Linked DNA regions of Aureispira sp. CCB-E. The main gene of each other region encodes a partner of the protein of the gene in region 2 in a complex. Links are inferred from orthologs where the notes say so. Each region holds a gene or a part of one and is shown on either strand. Other genes may lie near its edges.

Evidence for each region.
Region 1: the proteins of accD (region 2) and QP953_RS18665 are in contact, whole or in part, in a solved structure (PDB 8UXZ), measured with the Escherichia coli proteins. The link is inferred for Aureispira sp. CCB-E from one-to-one orthologs.
Region 3: the proteins of accD (region 2) and accB are in contact, whole or in part, in a solved structure (PDB 8UXZ), measured with the Escherichia coli proteins. The link is inferred for Aureispira sp. CCB-E from one-to-one orthologs.

What each region holds. Positions count from the first base shown.
Region 1 is NZ_CP133671.1:4,824,815-4,830,259, forward strand. What follows is about bases 1-2,893. They hold QP953_RS18665 (acetyl-CoA carboxylase carboxyltransferase subunit alpha), read right to left. Parts: upstream 1,982-2,893; coding sequence 1,019-1,981; downstream 1-1,018. Other genes in these bases: dapA (4-hydroxy-tetrahydrodipicolinate synthase), read right to left, coding at 1-312; QP953_RS18660 (DUF6913 domain-containing protein), read right to left, coding at 321-845; QP953_RS18670 (hypothetical protein), read right to left, coding at 2,197-2,655; QP953_RS18675 (hypothetical protein), read right to left, coding at 2,877-2,893. In the rest of the region: more of QP953_RS18675, read right to left, coding at 2,894-3,530; QP953_RS18680 (hypothetical protein), read right to left, coding at 3,540-4,538; QP953_RS18685 (hypothetical protein), read left to right, coding at 5,010-5,445. UniProt on the Escherichia coli protein: Component of the acetyl coenzyme A carboxylase (ACC) complex. First, biotin carboxylase catalyzes the carboxylation of biotin on its carrier protein (BCCP) and then the CO(2) group is transferred by the carboxyltransferase to acetyl-CoA to form malonyl-CoA.
Region 2 is NZ_CP133671.1:2,458,497-2,463,965, reverse strand. The notes cover bases 2,323-5,239. They hold accD (acetyl-CoA carboxylase, carboxyltransferase subunit beta), read right to left. Parts: upstream 4,247-5,239; coding sequence 3,398-4,246; downstream 2,323-3,397. Other genes in these bases: rimO (30S ribosomal protein S12 methylthiotransferase RimO), read right to left, coding at 4,425-5,239; QP953_RS09435 (hypothetical protein), read left to right, coding at 2,685-3,299. In the rest of the region: QP953_RS09440 (aminotransferase class I/II-fold pyridoxal phosphate-dependent enzyme), read left to right, coding at 1-2,249; more of rimO, read right to left, coding at 5,240-5,469.
Region 3 is NZ_CP133671.1:6,255,534-6,260,906, reverse strand. What follows is about bases 1,415-4,235. They hold accB (acetyl-CoA carboxylase biotin carboxyl carrier protein), read left to right. Parts: upstream 1,415-2,480; coding sequence 2,481-2,990; downstream 2,991-4,235. Other genes in these bases: accC (acetyl-CoA carboxylase biotin carboxylase subunit), read left to right, coding at 3,111-4,235; efp (elongation factor P), read left to right, coding at 1,845-2,411; QP953_RS24270 (polysaccharide deacetylase family protein), read right to left, coding at 1,415-1,618. In the rest of the region: QP953_RS24275 (hypothetical protein), read left to right, coding at 1-291; more of QP953_RS24270, read right to left, coding at 281-1,414; more of accC, read left to right, coding at 4,236-4,469; QP953_RS24250 (CHAT domain-containing tetratricopeptide repeat protein), read left to right, coding at 4,685-5,373. UniProt on the Escherichia coli protein: This protein is a component of the acetyl coenzyme A carboxylase complex; first, biotin carboxylase catalyzes the carboxylation of the carrier protein and then the transcarboxylase transfers the carboxyl group to form malonyl-CoA.

The DNA.
Region 1 (5,445 bases), 2.4 Mb from region 2 along the record:
CGATAAAATCCCATCAATTCCTTTAAAATGGTAGTTTTGAATACTTTTAATAACTGCCGCCGTGTTATTTCCTCCGAAGCCTGCAACAATCGCAACTCTACCAGCAGCAATTTTGACTGTAAAATCTAGTACAGCGTGCTTTTCCGTTTCGCTTAATGTCACCGACTCCCCTGTTGTTCCTAAGGACACTAAGAACTCTACCCCACCATCTATATTATGATTAATCAATCGCTCCAAACCATCGTAATCTACGACTCCGTTTTTGAAGGGAGTGACCAAAGCTACTCCTGTACCTGTAAATATTTTGCTCATAATTTAACTTAATGAATCTTTCTTAAATAAGTCTCCATCTGTTGAATGATGGCTCTTAAACTTTGACTTTTGCCATACACCATAAAATCATAAAAATCGGTCTTCTCTTCTCTATAATGCCCAATTCTAAATTTAGCTGCTGAAGCAGCTGAGATGTACTCCAAAGGTTGGCAATTGTTGATATGCAAAGCAATCAACAAATCAAATGGCTGTTGAATAAAATCTAGCACCTCTTGTTTTTTGGGCGTTTGACTCAAGCCCAAATCTTTGTTGCAAAAAACGGGAAATTTTTCGTCCTCACTAAGTTCCTTTACATCTTTGTATCCCATCACAGCTACCTGTTTTCGTTGTGTTTGCAACGCTCTTTTGAATGATAAAACGGTCTGTGTATCGGTCTCACTGCTAGCATCAAAAAGAATTCCTATATTTTTTGCCGTATCAAGATTGCAAGACGATCTTTGTCTATTTTGTTTGGCGCATTGTTTCAACTTTCGTTGATACAAATTTTCTTTTATTCCAGTTAACAAGCTCATATCGGGGGAATATTTAATGTAATTAATTGGTGTTGATCTTTTTATTATAGATTATCATCCATTAATAATTTAGTAATCTATCTACATTACTAAAACAAACAAAAGACAAGCATTAATTTATCAAATTTAGGACAAAAAAAATTAATGCTTGTTTAAAAATTTATTGTTAACAACTACTTTTTGTAAGTAACACGTCCCATTTGGCTATACTTTTCGATACGAGACTGCACCAATTCATCTTTAGTTAACTCACTCAAAGCAGTCAATTCTTTTTTAAGGTGACGCTTCAATATTTTTGCGGCTTCTTCTGGTTGTAGATGTGCTCCTCCAACAGGTTCTTTAATTATTCCATCAATGATACCAAATTCTAACGCATCTGCTCCTGTCAATTTTAGAGCTTCAGCAGCTTCTTTCTTGTGCTCTACATTGCGCCAAAGAATCGTAGAACAAGACTCTGGAGAAATAACTGTATACCATGTATTTTCCATCATAAAAGTACGATTTCCAACACCAATTCCCAAAGCACCTCCAGAAGCACCTTCTCCAATTACAACGCAAATAATTGGCACACGAAGTTTTGCCATTTCAAACAAGTTGCGAGCAATCGCCTCTGCTTGACCACGTTCCTCTGCCTCGATTCCAGGAAATGCACCTGGCGTATCAATCAAACAAATAACAGGTAAATCCAAGCGCTCTGCTGTTTTCATCAAACGCAATGCCTTGCGATATCCTTCTGGGTTTGGCATACCAAAATTACGATATTGACGCATCTTGATATCTTCTCCCTTTTGTTGACCAATAATCATAACACTATGTTTATCAATCTTGCCAATTCCCCCAACAATTGCTTTATCATCCTTGAAGCAACGATCTCCATGCATTTCTACAAAGCGAGAGCACATTTGTTCAATGTAAAATAAGGTATAAGGTCTTTTAGGATGTCTAGAAAGTTGTACTTTTTGCCACCCAGTTAAATTGTTGTATATGTTTTTTCGAGTGCTTACAATTTTCTTTTCTAATGCAGCAACAGCAGTATTTAATGCATCCACATCATGGTTCAAATCTGCAGTTTTCTTTAGTTCTGCTAGTTGTTCGTATAGTTCCTCAATTGGCTTTTCAAAATCTAGAAATAACATAGTTTGAAAGTTTTTTATAAAAGGATTAGTAAGTTTTTATAGATAAATTGGGCATATATAGGTTATCAACAAAATATTTAGTTTTCTTTCAGATAAGAGGTCACATCTATATCGACCAACCTCTAAATCAATGCGTCAGATCAATCTTTGTCCCAATAATTTTACCTCAAGGATTAAAATGATAAGACGTTTAAGACTCAAATCTACTACTATTTTTACAAATCCCAAATATTAGAAGGAGCTAGAACCATTTTTTTGACTTTTACCTTTCCTTCTATCAGGACTTCTAAGCTTCCACTATTAGGATGTTTTTTCCCTTGCCAATACTTGTGCGCACAGCTTGTAATTTTCTCATAACTCAATCCATCACAATGGAGCAAATCCATTTCAGCCAATAAAGGTACACCTTCATCAATCTCTACTTCATAGACATAACTCTTGTAGGCATAAAATGTTCTAGCGATTGCCAAATCGGCAAATAAAAAAGTACAATTCAACCTAGATGGTAGGCTAGCATAATGATGTACGCGAATTGCTTCAAATATTTCTTCTTTAATATAAGTAGCGTATTCTTTTTCTATTGAATCATGTCTGCGAATTCGCTCTCCGTAAACACCTAAAGTAAGAATAGTTCCCTCTCTAAGTTTTCGATGAGATACGTGGTAATAATTCATATACGCCAATTTTATTTTTTAGCTTTTGTGCTTGTCATAATAATAGTCTACTAAAAAGTAAGCAGATTGATTGAATAAACAAGTTAGAGAAAATACTTTAAGTAGATAGCATTAACTTTCATAAAAATAATCGTTTAGAATAAAAAGCAGAAAAGTTCCTTTTAGCCAATGCTAAAGAAACTTTTCTAGAATTTTATTTATCAAATTTACCAATAACCATTCTACTCCTTTTGTTTCTTCTTTTTAACCTTAGAAGAATCCCAAATCGTGTAGCCTAAGTATATCGTGCTACCTATGTGTTTGAAATAAATCGTTTCATTTTTACTTGAAAAGGTATGTTGCTCAAAATCATTCAAACCTAAGTGAAATCTAGCTCCTAAACTAAATCTTTTGTATTTTCCTTCAATGCCAAACAAAAGTCCTATATAGGGTCTTGTTTGTCCTTTTTTTGCAGCATTTATCACACTTCCTACATTTGCTAAACTTAGCCCAAATTCAGAACCGCCTTCTATGACTAAAGATATTTCTTTAGAAAAGTTTTTTTTGTAACCCAATAGAACAGGTATGGTTAAATACATAAAAACATTTTCAAAGCCTTTAAAAAAATAATCATTAGCCCCCAAAGAAAGTAAAGAAAAGCCTGTTGACAACCTAAATAAATTATAGGTATACTCATATTTTACATTTATATTGAGTGTATAAAATGGCGTAAATTCATACAAATCAGCGTAATAAGAACTTGTATTTAATGCTGCTCTTGTCCCCACTTTATATAAAGTAGAAACTGTCCATCCAGCAGTAGCAGAAATATTATGTTGTGCTGAAATAAAACTACTACTAAAAGTAAATAGTAATATTAAAATGATATTTTTCATTATTTTCTTTTATAAGTCATTAAAATCTACAGGACAACCGTCCCACACTATTTGCATCCTTAAAGAAGATATATTATCATTTACAGTAGTACAAAATAAGCCTCCAAAATGATCCGCTGTTAAATCATTCCAACAACGAGCAACATAACCATTATTCCAATCACTTTCATTAATTGTAGTAACAAGTTTTTTACAATTTCCTTGTGTAAAGAAACCATCTTTATAAACAGCAAAAGCCATTGCATCAGCACCTGGTTGAAAATTAAAACAATAAGAAGAAATACAATCTTCCCAAGATTGATTACTTTGTCTGTAATTCCAGTCTAAGTTTGCAGCAGCATAAGTCCAGTTGCAATCCCATTCCCCATGTATCCAAAACCAAACATTGGGTTCTGTTTCTAGATTAAACATTTCCCCATTTTGGATTGCGTCCTCCCATAGTCGCCAAGAGTTGTTGTTTCTACTTGCACTTCTACCTTCTCCCAATTTTCCCATAAAAGCTTCGACATCTCTAGGCGGTGTTCCTACAATTTTAAATTCGTTATAAATAGCATCTATTGCTGCTTTCGTTTCTGCATAGATTTGAGGATCATTGTAATTTATATCTACCCCATACCGTGCAATTAGTTGGTCTCTTAATAAGTTGGTGGCGTGCCCAACTTGGAACTGTCGCCCTACTTTTTCATCTATATGTTCCTCATAATATTTATAACCTTCCATTTCGGAATTGAATAAATGTATCTTCTTCTCTCTACCTGAAAACGAAAAGGCAACAACATCTGATTGCTCTGCTACTAAACTTTCTAACAAGGCACTTTCTTCATTTGGTATAAAGTGCTCCTCTTTGCCGAACAAGATTTTGTATTCTTTCTGGTTGTATACAAAAGTTCTTTCAATGGTGTTTTGGGAAATTTGATTTTGGGTTTCTTCTGCTTCTTTTTGTTTAGAGCAGGAAATAACAAGGGAAAATAGTAACATCAAAGCTACCATTAGAATGGAGTGTTTCATAATAATGTAGATTATTAATTTAAAACTTTTATTTCAACAAATATAAATAAAGATTATAAAAAACTTCCTAAAAGACAAAAAAATAAACAAAACCCAATAAAAATGAAACAATTGATTAAAAAACAAAATCCATAATTCTCAATTATAAAAAAACAAAGGTTACCTTTTCATAAACAGATACATTAACAATAAAATAGATTTTAAAGAGGTAAGAATAAAAATATTTTTAACATTTCATTAACATTTTTCTTATTAACGAATCTTAACAATTCCACGTACTTAATAATATAACTATCTATCTATCACAAGTAATTCACTAGGGCTTCCTTGTTGTATCAATCATCACACAAACTAATACACTCCTAGTTACCTACTTAAATGAATCACAGAAATTGTTTAAAAATAAACTCAATACACATTCCTAACTTGAGTTCTGCTTATTCTTAAACAAGTTCACTAAAATCAATTGTTATGAGAATATTGAATACAATTGCTTTGTTTGTTTTTTTTACTACAATCAACCCAATTTATAGTCAAAACAAGCTAGATAACGGCAAAAAAACAGGTTACTGGGAACTAAAAGATGCACAAGGACTCGTTTATGCAGAAGGCGAATACATCAATGATACCAGAAGCGGTCCTTGGAAATTTTATGTATCCCAATATAGCCGTAAAAACCACCAACCTGATGTTCAGGGTAGCTACAATACAAATGGTATTAAACAAGGCGAATGGATTTATACTAACTTCCATACCGATATCAGTGTTCGTGCCAATTTTGTCAACGACCTAATGCAAGGAGAATGCCTCTACTATGATAAAAACAATAGTATTTTAGCCCGAGGTTTGATGGTGGATGGAATTCGTCATGGCAAATGGATTCTTTATGATGAAAATAATCCGACTG
Region 2 (5,469 bases):
CTCACCCCATGCTCAAAGAAGGCGTTATTGATGCCGTCACCAAATATGGCACTCAATTCTCTTCCTCCAGAACTTATCTTTCTTTAGGATTATATCATGAGTTAGAACATTCTTTAAATACTATTTTTGAAAAACCAACTATTGTTACAGCTAGCACTACTCTAGGACACCTAGCTACTTTACCTGTTATTGTTGGTGACAACGATGCCATCATCTTAGACTTGCAAGTCCATTCGAGCATTCAAATGGCAACACAACTACTTAAAGCTCGAAAAGTTCCCGTTTACATTATTCGCCACAACTGCATGGAATCTTTAGAAAAAAAGATTCAGCACTTAAATAACAAGCACGACAAAATATGGTATTTCGCAGATGGGGTCTACTCAATGTATGGAGACTTTGCTCCTTTTCAAGCCTTGGAAGCCTTGATGGATCAATACAAAAAGTTTCACTTGTATATTGATGATGCCCACGGAATGAGCTGGACGGGCAAGAATGGTGTGGGCGTTGTCCGCAGCCATATGAAGCATCATAATAAAATGGTTTTAGCGGTATCTCTCAACAAATCATTTGGTGCAGCAGGTGGATGTATGGTGTTTCCCAATGCGGAAATGGAAGAGAAGGTTCGTAACTGCGGCTCTACCTATATTTTTTGCGGTCCCATACAACCTCCAATGTTGGGAGCCGCATGTGCTTCGATCAAATTCCATATGTCCCAAGCCTTAGAAGAACGGCAGGCAGAATTAAGAGAATTAATTGATTATACCAATACTCGACTTAATGAGTTATCCTTACCTCAATTCATGCAAACAGATAGCCCTCTGTTTTTTATTCCCGCTGGCTTACCCGCTATTACCTATGATATTGTCAGCAAAATGAAAGACGATGGTTTTTACTTAAATTCTGCAGCTTTTCCAGCAGTACCAATGAAAAAAAGTGGCGTCCGTTTTATGATTAATAATAATTTAAGCAAGCAAGACATCAATAATATGTTGGAAGCATTGCAAGTAAATTATCTGCATGCACTAATAGATGCAGGTAGTAGTTGTGCCTATGTTAGCAAAGTATTTGACATCCCAAGCTTTAATATCAGTATTAACGGTTCCCAAGATTCTGAAAAAGAAAGCAGGACTAGTTTACAAATTGAAATAAAAGATTCCATCAATAAGGTTCATAAAAAAGAATGGGATCAACTATTTATCAATAATGGCAATTTAAACTATGATAATTTAAAACTGGTAGAACAATGTTTTCAAGGCAATTCAGCACCTGAAAATAACTGGAAATTCCAGTATGTAACCATCAAAGACTCACAAGGTACTATTGTTTTAAAAACATTCTTTACCACTGCCCTAGTCAAAGATGATATGTTTTCTCCTGCTTCTGTTTCTGCCAAAGTTGAGTTGATGCGCCAAGAAGATCCTTATGTCCTTAGCTCTAAAAATGTCATGACAGGTTCTATGATTACAAAAGGAGAGCATGTTTATATTAATCGAGAACACAATAACTGGAAGGAAGCTCTAGCTTTATTGGTAAAAGCAATGCAAGAGACCATGGAACAAGTAGGCGCTACTAAGTTGATGTTGCGAGACTTTGTAGGGTACGAAGACAAAGAACTAGAACAAGTATTTTTAGAATTGGGATTAATCAACTACAACCTCCTAGACAATTGTATTGTAGAGTCTTTAGCTTGGAATGATCGAGCAACTTATTTGACTCAACTAGGTCAAAAGTATCGCTATAATGTCCGAAAAGAAATCTTGCAGTTTGAAGATAGATTTATAGTGCGTACCAATAAGCCTCAATCGGAATCAGAAATAGATGCTTGTTATCAACTTTATTCGGCTGTATTTGAGAAAGCTTTAGAACTGAATGTATTCAAGTTACCCAAGCATTATTTTAAAGCTATGTGCGCCAATAACAACTACGATGTTATTCAACTCTACCTAAAACCAGAATTTGTAGAAGGCGCAACATCACCTGTTTTGGTTGGAATTTTATTTAGCGAAATCAATGGAAGTACCTACAATGCTATGCTAGTAGGATTAGATTACAATTATGTCAAAACTCATAATACCTACAAACAAATTTTATTTCAATCATTAGAAAGAGCCCAACAAGTAGGATGTGAAGTCCTAGACTTAGCCTATACAGCAGAGTTAACAAAAAAGAAATTAGGAGCTAAGTTCGCTTTTGTACAATCGACAGAACATTTTAACCATCAAATATTAGATGCGATGCTACAATAATTGACCAGTAGTTTTCTGTCTCAAAAGAATTATTTTTATTCGCTTTCATTGTTAAAAAACATCCAATAGTCCGCTATTTTTATTTTACGTTGATAGCCAATAAAACTAGAATAGTTTATTACACGGTTTATTTTGACCGCTTATTAAAAAAGTGTTGCCCAAGTTTAAAGGCGGCACTTTTTTTGTTTTTCATAAAAACACATTGTTTTAACAACTAATAATCAAGAATTTAAATATCAAAAAATACTAATATAGAGTCTTATCAAACGTTTAATTAACTTTTGTAATTGCATTATTGATCAATTTAGCTTATATTATAAGGTTTGAAGTGACGACTACATAAAAGTGCATCTATTGTCGTCAATTCATATCGTAACAATCTCAAAAAACATCGTTTGTTGAACCCAAAAACAACAAACAAAAAACTATCATCAAATGCAGACACTTCATCACTCCTTCTGTGCTCTACTACTAACATTAGGGCTTTCTTTTAGCTTTCAAATATCTCATGCTCAAAGTACTTGGAAAGTTGCCAAAGAAAAAAATGGCGTTAAAATAGAAACTCGTTTTATTGATGGTTGGAGCATTAAAGAATACCGAGCAACCGTTTACATTAAGACAACCTTAGAAAAAGCGGTAGAAGCCTATAGAGACCCCGTACAACGAAAGGCGTTTATGGCAAGAAGTATAGAAGTATCCAACCTAAAGGAAAATTCAAAAACAGACATTATTACCTATAACTTGGGTAATGCTCCTTGGCCCGTTGCAGATCGAGATAATATCACACATTCTGTTTTTACCAAAACGGGCAATCAGGTAAAAGTAACCATGAAATCATTGCCTGATTATATCCCTAAAAAAGATGGTATTGTACGCGTCCCTCGTTCCAAAGGCTATTGGTTATTTATAGATCAAGGCAACGGCATTATTAAAGTAGTTCAACAATCTGTTGCTGACTTAGGTGGTTCTGTTCCCGACTGGTTGGTTAATTCCACTATTGTAGAAGGACCATACGATGTTTTATTAGCCTTAAAACGTATGTTAGAGTAAACTAAAAATGCCTGCTAAAAATTAGCAGGCATTTTTATATCAAATTATGGGGTAGCAAATCTATTATCCGAATAGAAGTACTACTTATAATAGGTTGATTATTTTTTTAGAATATACAAGATATCCTCTATTTTATCTTTTAAATTTTTTCGTTCAACAATAAAATCTAAGAATCCTCTTTCCATCAAGAACTCAGCACGCTGAAATCCTTTTGGTAATTCTTTTAACTTCAATGTTTCTTTAACAATACGAGGTCCTGCAAAGGCAATCAAAGCACCAGGCTCCGAGAAGTTAAAATCGCCCAACATAGCAAAAGAGGCAGAAACTCCTCCTGTTGTCGGATCCGTCAAGAAAGATAAATAAGGCACTTGTGCTTCTGCTAGTTGCGTCAACTTAGCCGAAATTTTAGCCATCTGCATCAAAGAAAAAGCAGATTCCATCATACGAGCACCACCAGATTTAGAAATGATCATAAATGGTGTTTTGTGTTCGATACAGTAATCTATTGCTTTAGATACTTTTTCCCCCATTACAGACCCCATCGAACCTCCAATAAAACCAAAGTCCATTGCTGCTATGACCAAGTCCATTTTTTGAACCTTTCCTTTTGCCACACGCATTGCAGAATCTAAGTCCGTTTTCTTGCGAGCAGAATCTAAGCGCTCTTGATAAGGTTTTAAATCTGTAAACTCTAAGAAATCATACGCGATAATGTCGCTGTACATTTCTGTATATTTGCTCTTATCAAAAATAATCTCAAAATATTCTTGAGAACCGATACGCTCATGCTGATTACAAGATGGGCATACGTACAAGTTCTCTACTAAATCCTTAACGGTTGAAGTGGTCTTACAGGCATTACATTGGTGCCAAATCCCATCGGGAGTTTCCTTCTTTTGAGAAGTGGAAGTCGTTATACTATCTTTATCACGTTTATACCATCCCATATTTTGGTGTCTTTTATGTGTGTTAAGAAATTCCGTAACAAAATTACAAAATTGTAGCTATTGCACTAATATATTGCTTTGTTTTTGAAACTTGATTTTCAGAATCAATTTTAAACGATTCATTTTCAAGAAATAAAAAAATTAAAACAATTCCTTTAGTAGCAACTTTGTCTAATTTTTAAGCCTTGACTACTTTTCCATACAAATCATATTCGGTTGCATCAATGATTTCAATCGTTGCAAAATCCCCAATACGAACATAGTTTCCTTCAGTTTTAACCAGTACCTCATTGTCTACTTCTGGAGAGTCATATTCTGTACGACCAACAAAAAACTCTCCCTCTACTCGATCAAACAAAACGTTGAAAGTTTTTCCAATCTTTGCCAAATTATTCTCCCAAGAAATATCTGCTTGTACTTCCATAATTTTAGAAGCACGAGCAGCTTTGACCTCTGCTGGTATATCATCCTCTACATCATACGCCAATGTATTTTCTTCATGAGAATATTGAAATACGCCAACTCGTTCAAATTTCATCTCTCGTACAAAATCTACCATATCTTCAAATTCTTCCTCCGTCTCTCCTGGATAACCTACCAAAAGTGTCGTTCTAAAAGCAATGCCTGGCACACGTTTGCGGGCTTCTTCAATAAGCTTCATGGTCTCTTCTTTCGTTATTTGACGACGCATCCGTTTTAATACGGCATTATTAGCGTGTTGCAAAGGCATATCTATATAATTACACACCTTTGGCAACTCCTTGATGGCATCAAAAACATCTAATGGGAATTTACTAGGATAAGCATAGTGCAACCGAATCCATTCAATGCCTTCTACATCATTCAAAGCACGCAATAAATCCGCAAGTTTTCGTTCTTTATAAATATCCAACCCATAATAAGTCAATTCTTGTGCGATTAACATCAACTCTTTGACGCCTTGTTTTGCTAAGTTCTTGGCTTCTGTCACCAAGTCTTCGATAGATTTAGAAATATGCTTTCCTCTCATCAAAGGAATAGCACAAAAGGAACAAGTACGATTGCACCCTTCGGATATTTTTAAATAGGCATAATGCGGGGGTGTCATTAATAGGCGTTCTCCTACTAAATCGTGCTTATAATCTGCTTCTAATTTTTCTAATAAAGCAGGTAATTCTAAGGTTCCAAAATAAGCATCTACCTCTGGAATTTCTTCTTCCAAATTATCTTTATAACGTTGAGAT
Region 3 (5,373 bases), 3.8 Mb from region 2 along the record:
GTAAGCTTGCATGGTCGTTTGACGATTTTTGTTATTGTAGCTGCGGTTGCTTTGACTGACAACCAATTTCAAATAGAGGAGCAAGAGAAGTTAAGTCGTTTTGCAGAAATATTTGAATTGACTGCTGAGCAAGAAAAGGAGTTGTTTCGGATGGCACAGGATTATACCTTAGAAATTAAGTTAAAGGTAACAGGCAAAGCTCTTAGTATAGAAGCTTTGCACGAATTTGCAGACAAAATAGCTATGGAACGCCAGCGTGCCGAACAAATACAAGCCAAATTTAAAGCTTAGTGACTGCTTCTTGCAAAATTGCTTCATAAACAGCTCGCCATCCTTTCCATTGAGCTTGTTCACAGAAAGAGTTATTGTGCCAAATACTAATTAAATGCCCTTCTACTTGCTTGGTTTGCTCAATAATCTGATGAGCTTGTTTAATAGCTTCTTTGGGAGTAAGGTTTAGATACGTATTTAAGGTAACATCCATCAACTGAAATGGAAAAACTTGGAGCTCGGTACATTCTTCTGTTTCCAAATTATACCAATAAAATGGATGGGCTATACTAGCTCTAAAACCTAGCTGTTGGGCATAACCCATGGTATAATCTTCCTGAATTCCTAATTGGGCAAGTTCAGAATATGTTTTAGGGAATTGCAACATTAAAAAATGTTGCCTACTTTTTTGTATGGATTGTTGCGTAATGTCTCGTAAACGATAAAGCTCTTTTTTCGTAATGGCTTGATTTCGATTAGATCCAAAAGAGGGGTGTATTCCTATTGGATGTGTTTGGCTTTTGGTCTGAATCAGCTCTCGAAAATGTTTATTACTATGATGAATGTTTTTATCATAAGTCCCATAATCACCTACCAACCAAAAATAGATGGGATGGATTTGATAGGTTGAATCTAAACTGTCTAAATAATCAAACGTATAATAAGGGTCCTTTTGCAATCGTAACCAAGTCTTGATTTGTGCTACAAGAGTCGTGCGGTCTAAACGCAAGAGGTTTTTGGCAAAAGCTGCTCCTTGTCGAAGCCAACCTTTGTTTAAAAAAGCATAGGCATAATCAATATCGTAAGTAGGCGTGTATTGATAAGAAGGGGAATGGTATTCGAGGTAAGGATAGTGTTGTTGTAACAATCTTTTAATTCTTTGAGCCCAAAGATTGACCAAGGGTTGTTGCAAAAATCCATGTTTATAAGCTTGGCTGTTATTGGCTGAAAAACGCCCAAACTGATCGGCATCAAAAGGTAGGTACTCTTCGTAACGACTGACAAGATAAAAACTAAGGGCAAATGGGTCAAAAGGAAAAATAGCCTGTTGATTATGAAGGGTAGAAGGGTGAAAAAATGCAGCCATTAAGTTTTTATGCTCTTTAAAATCAAGACGAATGGCTCGTATTCCTGTTTCGAATAAAAAAGAATGTGGAGAAAACTGCAACACATCTTCAATAAAGTGATTGCTATAATTGATTTTGGCGACTTCTTTTGTTTGGTTAAAAGCATAAAGATCAGTGCTAAGGCTTACCTTAGGAATACCTAAAATTTGATTGAATATTAAGTCAAAAATATAAGAAATCCTAGGGTTTAGAGTAGGGGTATAGATGAAAATTTCATTCATTTTTTGGATTTGATGTTTGTGTTTAAGTGGTTGTTATTTAGTTGTTTATGTGTTTTTGTTGTAAGGGGGGAGGTAATTCTACCTTAGATATGCGTACCAAATAATTGCTTTTTGTAATAGAAGCCTTATATTTGTTTCAAATTTCTTTTATCTTTCTGGTATTAGAAATGGGTAAAATTGACTTTTTTAAGTCCAAATTACAAAATTTAATACAAAAAAAATACTAGTGGCTACAACATCAGATATTCGCAAAGGAATGTGTCTTGAACACAACGGGCAGACATATATCATCGTGGAGTTTCAACATGTGAAACCTGGTAAAGGAAACGCATTTGTACGCACGAAACTAAAGAACTTAACAAATGGAAAAGTAGTAGATCACACTTTTCCTGCAGGACACAAGATTGAAGATGTGCGCGTGGAGCGTCGTCAATATCAATATTTGTATGATGATGAGGAGCGTCTGTACTTCATGAACAACGAAACATTCAACCAGATTGATGTCATGAAAGAAATGGTAGACAATCTTCAATTTTTGAAGGAAGGTATGGACGTAGAAGTATTGTTCCATGCAGAAAAAGAAATTCCATTGGCTTGTAGTTTGCCACAATATATTATCTTAGAGGTAACAGAGGTAGAACCAGGAGCAAAAGGGAATACAGCAACCAATACCTTAACACCTGCTATTGTTGAAACTGGAGCGGAAGTACGTGTTCCTTTATTTATTAAGCAAGGAGATTTGATTCGTATTGAGTCTGAAACAGGCGCTTATATGGAGCGTATGAAAAAATAACCTTGTGGTTAAAAGACTTAAAAGACTATAGAAACTTAATATTTTATACCTAATAAAAACGAACTTATTATGGAGTTTGAGAAAATCAAAGAACTCATTAAGTTGATTCAGAAAAGTAAAATCAGCGAATTTAAATATGAAGACGAGGCTTCTAAAATTAGTATTCGTACTAAAAACTATTCTGCTCAGAAAGAGGTTATTGTACAGCCTTCTGTTATGCCAGGAATGCAAGTACCAAGTGTTGCTGCTACGCCTGTAGCTCCTGCTGCTAACAATGATAATGCTGCCACTCCTGCCGCTACCAAAGAAAGTGCACCAGCAGCAGAAGAATCAAATAATTATATTGAAATTAAATCGCCAATGGTAGGTACTTTCTACCGCTCTGCATCACCAGAAAAACCAGCGTTTGTAAAAGTTGGAGATTCTATTGGTGGTGATGATACGGTTTGTTTGATTGAGGCTATGAAATTGTTTAATGAGGTTAAAGCAGAAGTTGAAGGTCGTATTGTGAAAGTAATGGTAGAGGATGCTAGCCCTGTTGAATATGGACAAGTATTGTTCTTAGTTGAGCCAGCTTAATATTAGATAACGTCGTGTAGATGGACTGTTTTGTAAGCTTTATTGTGCAAGCAATAAAGATAAATAAGTGCTATCTACAAGGGATGAATTCTATTAAAGTCCTAATCAAAAACAAATAATATGTTCAAGAAAATATTAATTGCCAATCGAGGCGAGATAGCTTTGCGTGTTATTAGAACATGTAAAGAAATGGGCATCAAAACTGTTGCTATTTATTCAACAGCAGATGCTGACAGTCTACATGTGCGCTTCGCTGATGAAGCAGTTTGTGTAGGACCTCCAGCAAGTAATTTGTCGTACTTAAACATTCCTAATATTATGGCTGCGGTAGAAATTACCAATGCCGATGCCGTGCATCCTGGATATGGATTCTTGGCAGAGAATGCTGAGTTTGCTGAAATTTGTGCGCAAAGTGAAGTGAAATTTATCGGTCCAGATCCTGACCATATTCGCAAAATGGGAGATAAAATTACCGCTAAGGAGACAATGGTAAAAGCAGGCGTGCCTGTTATTCCTGGTTCTGATGGCTTGGTAAAAAATCTGGATGATGCTAAAACCATTGCTCAAGAAGTTGGGTATCCGATCATGCTTAAAGCTACCGCTGGTGGTGGTGGTAAAGGAATGCGTTTGGTTTGGAATGAAGACGAGTTAGAGTCTAATTTGACTGCTGCTCAAAATGAGGCTAGAGCTTCTTTTGGTAACGACGGTATGTATATCGAGAAGTTTGTAGAAGAGCCACGTCACATTGAAGTGCAAATTGCTGGTGATCAATATGGTGAAGTTTGTCACCTTTCAGAGCGTGAATGTTCTATCCAACGTCGCCACCAAAAATTATTGGAAGAATCACCTTCTCCTTATTTGACAGATGAATTGCGTGAAAAAATGGGAGCTGCTGCGGTTGCTGCTGGTAAAGCAATCAACTATGAGGGAGTAGGTACTGTAGAATTCTTGGTGGACAAACATCACAACTTCTACTTTATGGAAATGAATACTCGTATTCAAGTAGAACATACTGTAACGGAAGAAGTGATTGATTATGATTTGATCCGTGAGCAAATTAAAATTGCTGCTGGTGAGAAAATTTCAGGTGAAAATTATTATCCAACGATGCACGCAATTGAGTGCCGTATCAATGCAGAAGATCCTTTCATGAACTTCCGTCCTTGTCCAGGAAAAATTACATCTTTCCACAGTTCTAAAGGACACGGGATTCGTGTAGATACACACGTATATGCAGGATATACGATTTCTCCTTATTATGATTCTATGATTGCAAAGTTGATTTGTAAAGCTAGAACAAGAGAGGAATGTATTAGCAAAATGCGTCGTGCCTTGGATGAATTTATTGTAGAGGGAATTAAAACGACAGTTCCTTTCCATCGTATGTTGATGGATAATGAGAACTTTATCTCTGGTAACTTTACAACCAAATTCATTGACTCGATGGATTTAGATAAGTTAAAACCAAAAGAAAGTTAAGTGCTTTTTTTTGAAAATATAGTGGAGTCTAGCCATATTGGTTAGACTCTTTTTATTTTTATAGGGAGTATTTGGGTTTGATACGCTGATATTGAAAAGAAATAGGGAAGTGAGGATAGTGGTGAGCACTTGTCGTTCGTTTGATTATGATAACATACACCAATATCAAATTCTATGGATCAAATTATTGGTACCGCATTTGTAACACCTTTTGTATGATGAACTATTTTTTATACTTCTGCTTTTTTATTGGATTACTTCCCTCTTTTTTGTTGGCACAAGAAAACCCCAAACTAGCTATAGCCAAGCTAGATAGTCTCGGTGTATTAGCTTATTATCAAGAAGATTTTAGGCAAGCCACTCATTTTTGGGAACAAATGAAAACAACTATAGAAACGCATGGCTTAGAGGAAGCATATTTAGGAGAACTCCAATATCTTGCTGCGTTGTATTTAGAAACCGAGCAATATACCTCCGCAGAACGCTTGTATTTAAAGTTGCTTGAATTGCAAAAGGCTTCCAATCAGGTTGAACATCTCTTTTATATTCAATGTATCGGTCAGTTAGGGTATTGTTACTATGGAATGGGGCGTTATGAAGCGGCAGAAGTATCTTATTTAGAAGCATTAAAAATCGCTCGTTCTATATTGGAAGACGAGGCACCTACCTATTCGAGTCTACTCAATAACTTGGCATTATTATACAATACGCTAGGAAAATATGAAGAGGCGGAACAACTCTATTTGGAAGTTCTAGAAATTGATAAAAAAAGTAATAGTACGCATTATTATGCAACAAGTCTCAATAATTTGGCGGTTTTGTATCAGGATATGGGGCATTATGAAAAAGCTGAAAAACTATACTTGGAGTCACAAAAACTTAGAGAAAAAATATACGGAACGAA